DNA from 2 places in the Bradyrhizobium sp. R2.2-H genome. Region 2 is predicted to be linked to the other one. Evidence: predicted binding sites of a transcription regulator. Region 2 holds the regulator's gene; the other holds the start of a gene.

Region 1 (3,034 bases), on a different contig from region 2:
TGCCTTCAGCTTGTCCATGTCGCGCACGTTCATCTTGAAGCCGCCGGGCATCACGATGTCGCCGGGCTTCTGGTCCGGCTTGCAGGCGCCCAGCCACTTGGCTTGCAGCGTCATGGTGCTATCGCGGCCGGCCGCACCGGCGACGCCGCCTTGCGCATGCGAGGTGGTCTTCACCGTGTAGGCCGAGTTGAAATCGCCCGTGATCTCGGCATGCGACGTCGTGCTGACGCCGGCGACGTTGCACTCGGAATCGCTGACATAGCCGGTCGCAGTCTTCTTGATCTCCTGCTTGGCGCAGATCTGCCTGGCCATCGGCGAGACGTTGTTGTTCATCTCCTTGTCGACGGTCTCGTCGGTGCAGTGCTGCATGGTCATCTCGGGCACCGGCGAGCCGGTCGTGATCAGCTTCATTTCCCAAAGACCGGCCTTGCGCACCGGCAGGTCGTCGGCGCTGGCGCTGCCTGCCGACAACGCGAGGCAAAGCGTCGGGCCGAGCAAAGCGAGTTTGCGCGTCATGTGGGAGGCTCCCGGCCGAGAAAGTGCGGCGTTACGACAGCGCCTCAGTAGAGCGTGCGGATCGGGCGATCGGCGGCACCATAGGGCACCCAGCGGCAGGCGAACGAGATGTAGCCGCCCTCATAGCCCTGCACCGCGAGGAATTTGGCGACCTTGCCGTAGCGTGCGCAATGATCGACCGCGACCTGACGCGCGTCGACCTGGGTCGCCATCGAATAGGCGATGATCCCGCCGGTGTCGTTACCCTTGAACGGCGGCACCGGAAGAATGTCGGCCCGCGCCGACTGGCTCGCCATCATACCCAGGGCAAGAAGGCCAGCGGCCGCAATGATTCGCATTCCCGTCACTCCAATTGGCTGGCGCCAGTCTACGGTGCCGGGATGGAAGTGAAAAGAACAGAAGCCCGGTTGGCCGCGACGTTCCGGTCAACTCCTCGCCAAGTGTTGCCGCGCTGCACTTGACCTGCCCCGGCCTTCGCGGCACCGTCTGAGCTTCGCAAGACCTGAGCTGTCTGGATTGACCATGCGCGCCCCCTCCCCGAAATCGCTTCGCTTTGCTGCTCTGCTCGGCCTCATGTTCGGGGCGCTGTCGCTCGGCGAGGCCAGGGCCGCCAATCCGCTCGAGCTGAATTTCTGGCTGAGCGGACCGCGCTACGACGGCGCCGTCGTCGATTGCGACAAGGCCCTGCCGACGATCGCCACCCAGTTCTGGGAAAAAGAGAGCTCGTTCTGGAATTCCTCGTTGAAGATCACCAGCTTCTCCGCCGTTCGCGAGGTCGCGTTCCGACCCTGGCAGTCCGACAACATTCCGCGCCGCTTTTGCACCGGCGAGGCCCTGCTCAATGACGGCAAGGTGCGCAAGGTGCACTTCTCGATCATGGAGGATGGCGGCTTCGCCGGCTATGGCGATGGCGTCGAATGGTGCGTGGTCGGGCTCGATCGCAACTGGGCCTACAATCCGGCCTGCCGCTCCGCCAAGCCCTGATCCGAAGAGCGTCTGATTCGGGCTGATCAACCGGCGGACGACAGCCGACTCGAATTTTGTTCTTGAAATGTTCTCTTTGCCTGCTAGGCTGCACGCACAGTCTAGTTGAGGGGCGTTGCCATGTTTCATCCCAGATTGCGTTCGTTGTCCCGTCTGATGATCTCGCTGACCCTCGCCGCCGGGCTGGCAACGCTCGCCGGCGGCGCGAAGGCCCAGGACAAGCGGCAGAACGCACCGGGCGAGTTCGACTTCTACGTGCTCGCGCTGTCGTGGTCGCCCTCGTTCTGCGAAGAGGCGGCCGAGCGCGGCGGTCGCTCCCAGATCCAATGTGGCGGACGGCCCTACGCCTTCGTCGTGCATGGGCTGTGGCCGCAATATGAGAACGGCTTCCCGGAATATTGCAAGCGTCCGGCGCCGCGGCTGAACCGCAACATCGTGTCCTCGATGCTCGATTTGATGCCGGCGCCGGGCCTGATCTTCAACGAATGGGACAAGCATGGCACCTGCTCCGGGCTCGAGGGCCGCAGCTATTTCGAGACGATCCGGAAAGCGCGCGCCGCGATCAAGATCCCGGCCGACTATCTCGATCTGTCGCAGGCCAAGACCGTGGCGCCGGCGGAGGTCGAGGAGGCCTTCATCAAGGCCAATCCGGGCCTCAGCACTGCCAGCATCTCGGTCACCTGCAACCGGACACGGCTGTCCGAGGTCCGCATCTGCCTCAGCAAGGACCTGCAATTCCGCGCCTGCGACGAGATCGAGCGCCGCGCCTGCCGCCGCGACCAGGTGACGATGCCGCCGATCAGGGGCGGGTAGGATTGGTTCGCCGTCATGCCGGGGCGCGCGGAGCGTGAACCCAGAATCCATCTCTCGGCGTTACCGGTAGCAAAAATGGATTCCGGGTTCGGTGCTGGCGCACCGCCCCGGAATGACGGCCGTTACTTTCATCGCGCGATGTCGTAACTGTCCGCCATGAACTACCGACACGCCTTCCACGCCGGCAGCTTCGCCGACGTCATCAAGCACATCGTGCTGGCGCGCATCCTCACTTATCTGCAGGACAAGCCGGCGGCGTTCCGCGTCATCGACACCCATGCCGGCGCCGGCCTCTACGATCTCGACAGCGACGAGGCACGCCGCGGCGGCGAATGGCTGACCGGCATTGCGCGGCTGCTGCAGGCGCGCCTGTCGAACGAGACCGCGGCGCTGACCAAGCCCTATCTCGACATCGTCCGCGCCTTCAATCCGAAGGGTGAGCTCAAGGCCTATCCGGGCTCGCCGCTGATCGCGCGCGGCCTGCTCAGGCCGCAGGACCGGCTCGTCGCATGCGAGCTCGAACCGAAGGCGCGGAAAGCGCTGATCGACGTGCTGCGCCGCGACGAGCAGGCCCGCGTGGTCGATCTCGACGGCTGGGTGGCACTGCCGGCCTTCGTGCCGCCGAAGGAGCGGCGCGGCCTCGTGCTGATCGATCCGCCCTTCGAGGCCAAGGACGAGTTCGAGCGGCTGGGCGAAGCCTTCTCGGCGGCTTTCGCGAAAT
Region 2 (3,034 bases):
GATGGACGGCTATGCCGTGCGGGCGGCCGATGCGGCAACGGTCAATTCCAGGCTCGCGGTGGTCGGCGAGGTCGCGGCCGGTCGCCCGTTCGCGGGAAGGGTCGGCCCCGGCGAAGCCGTGCGGATCTTCACCGGCGGCGTCGTTCCCGACGGCGCCGATGCGGTCGTGATCCAGGAGGACACTGTCGCGGAAGGCAAGCTCGTCACGATCAAGGAAGCCGCGATTCCCGGGCGGCACATCCGCCCCGCCGGTGTCGACTTCCGCGAGGGAGACGTGCTGCTCCGCAAGGGAAGCCGTCTCACCGAGCGCGATCTCGCGCTGGCTGCCGGGATGAATCACCCGCATCTCGCCGTCCGCCGCCGTCCGAGGGTCGCAATCCTCGCCACCGGCGACGAGCTGGTGATGCCCGGCACCACGCCCGGACACGGCCAGATCGTCTATTCCAATGGCTATGCCCTGCACGCGCTCGCCCGCAGCGAGGGCGCCGAGACCATCGACCTCGGCGTCGCCGCGGATACGCTGGAGGCCACTTCCGCCGGCATCCGTCTCGCCCGGGAGAGCGGCGCCGACATCCTGATCACGACCGGTGGTGCCTCGGTCGGCGACCACGATCTGGTCCAGCAGGCGCTCAAGGACGAAGGCATCTCGATGTCGTTCTGGAAGATCGCGATTCGGCCGGGCAAGCCGATGATGCACGGACGGCTCGGCGCAATGCGCGTGATCGGCCTGCCCGGCAATCCCGTGTCGTCCTACGTATGCGCCTTCCTGTTCATGGTGCCGTTGATTCGCGCCCTGTCGGGCCGATCAGTGATTCATCATCGCCGCGAGCGCGCCGTGCTGGGCCGCGATCTCAGTGCCAATGACCAGCGCGAGGATTATCTGCGTGCGCGCCTGGAACAGCATGACGACGGCACGCTCGTCGCTCTTCCCGTCAGCCATCAGGACTCCTCTCTGCTTGCGAATCTCGCTGCGGCAGAGGTACTTCTAGTGCGCGCACCGTTCGCGCCGAGGGCCGAGGCCGGCACGCCTTGCGAGGTGCTGCGCCTGCCCGCCTGAGCTGCATGGCCACACGCATCGCGCGAGCTTCGCTCTATTCACCGTAAATTAAGCAGTTGCGGAACACATATCGAACATATAGTGTCCGTTCATGATTTGTTTCGAGGATGTAGCGGCTTATCGCTGACTTTCTCGTCTCGGACTTGAACGACATCAACCGGGGGATTTTGGTCGAGATGTTGACGCGCAAACAATACGAGCTTCTGCGATTCATCAGCGAACGTCTGAAGGAAAGCGGCGTGCCGCCGTCCTTCGACGAGATGAAGGATGCGCTCGACCTGCGCTCGAAGTCAGGCATCCACCGCCTGATCACTGCGCTCGAGGAGCGCGGCTTCATCCGCCGCCTGCCCAACCGCGCCCGCGCCATCGAGGTGATCAAGCTGCCCGAGCTGCAGGCCGCCGCCGGCAGTCGCCGCGGCTTCACGCCGAGCGTCATCGAAGGCAATCTCGGCAAGGTGCGCGCGACCTCCAGCCCGCCTGTGGACGAGGGCGAGCGTCCCGTCGCGGTGCCCGTGATGGGCCGCATCGCGGCCGGCACGCCGATCGAGGCGTTGCAGACGCGCAGCCACACCATCAGCGTGCCGCCCGACATGCTCGGCTCGGGCGAGCACTACGCGCTCGAAGTACGCGGCGATTCGATGGTCGAGGCCGGCATCCTCGACGGCGACATGGCGCTGATCCAGCGCAACGAGAGTGCCGATACCGGCGACATCGTGGTGGCGCTGATCGACGACGAGGAGGCCACGCTCAAGCGCTTCCGCCGCCGCGGCGCCTCTATCGCGCTCGAGCCCGCCAATGCCGCCTACGAGGTCCGCATTCTTCCGCCGAACCGCGTGAAGATTCAGGGCAAGCTGATCGGGCTTTACCGCAAGTACTGAGCGGACGTTCGATATCTATCGGAGCGGATCACTGTCCGCTTCGGCTGGATGGTTTTTCCGGTTCTGCTCAGACTGTCCGGCACCCTCTTTCGCCGTCACGCCTCGACACGCCGCACGACGCAGCATCGCTTCGCAGCCTGAGAGTGCGAGGACATGTGATGCGCCAGATCGTTTCATGGACGATATTGCGGCGCCGATCGCAGCATCGGCGACGTAAGCCGTTGCCATACAATCGCACCGCCATTCGGCAAGCGAGCGAGCGTCGGCGCCCGCGAGGCGCTGACACGCGCCTTCCGAATACACAGGTGTCGGTTTTGTTCCTATCGAATCCGGGAAAGATAATGTGATCGTGGCATGCGGCGCCCAGCCGCAGATTTGCCTACAACGAAGCAGAGCGTTGCGTGCTTCCACCCTGATAGAGGCCTGCGCCTCCAAAAGAGGTGCGGGTTGCTATCTTCGCATGAGGAGCACCCAATGTGTGACTACAGCCTGCATGCTGTCGCGACGCGCCCCGCCGAAGTCGGCGAGACGATCGTCACGACAACCTTCCGTGGCACCTCGACGCGCGGCTTCGCCTCCGAAGCCGATCTCTCCGTCGCTGTCTGCTTGCTGCCGGGAACGGAGCTCGCTTTCGCCGACAACGTCCGTTACGACAATCGCTGGATCTGGACGCGCACCGTGAACTCCCGCGTCGGCAAGTTCGGCAAGATCGACCCGCACATTCCCGACCGCCATCATGACGCGATCGAATTCCCCGACGGAAAATACGTGCTGGTGACACAGCTCGTCGAAGGCCAGCGCGCGACCGTGCTGCAGCTGCCGGTGACCCAGCCGGTTGGCGAACGCGAGCACAAGCCGCAGACCGTCGCCGACACGCGGTCCACGATCACGCGCCTGCCGATCGGCTGACGTCGTCGCCCCCGGCCGATGGTCGTGGGCCTGGAATGAAATGCCATCGCCGGCCGAGGCCGGCGAGATGGTATGGTTTGCGTCCTGCGAAATCCCGTCGGATCGACCTTCCCCGCATCGCTCCTCAATCGTCCGCCTGCAAGTCCGTCTCCGATGGCGTTGCGTCCCGGTTGCGGGCCACGGCCGTCTT

Evidence for each region. The regulator LexA, encoded in region 2, represses DNA repair genes until DNA is damaged. The targets are predictions, from matches to a motif close to TGTTCNNNNTGTGTTCNG.
Region 1: a site for LexA is predicted at 1,558-1,575, ahead of EDE08_RS12260 (ribonuclease T2 family protein). Genes of this name have one in related genera too.

What each region holds. Positions count from the first base shown of each region.
Region 1 covers NZ_SMBR01000004.1:273,045-276,078, forward strand. Annotated here, with positions in the region: gene EDE08_RS12245 (DUF3617 domain-containing protein) at 1-516, opposite strand, end outside; gene EDE08_RS12250 (hypothetical protein) at 561-854, opposite strand; gene EDE08_RS12255 (hypothetical protein) at 1,039-1,500, shown strand; gene EDE08_RS12260 (ribonuclease T2 family protein) at 1,621-2,313, shown strand; gene EDE08_RS12265 (23S rRNA (adenine(2030)-N(6))-methyltransferase RlmJ) at 2,470-3,034, shown strand, end outside.
Region 2 covers NZ_SMBR01000002.1:619,031-622,064, reverse strand. Annotated here, with positions in the region: gene EDE08_RS07020 (molybdopterin molybdotransferase MoeA) at 1-1,057, shown strand, start outside; gene lexA (transcriptional repressor LexA) at 1,234-1,935, shown strand; gene EDE08_RS38240 (hypothetical protein) at 2,410-2,844, shown strand; gene EDE08_RS07005 (ComEC/Rec2 family competence protein) at 2,969-3,034, opposite strand, start outside.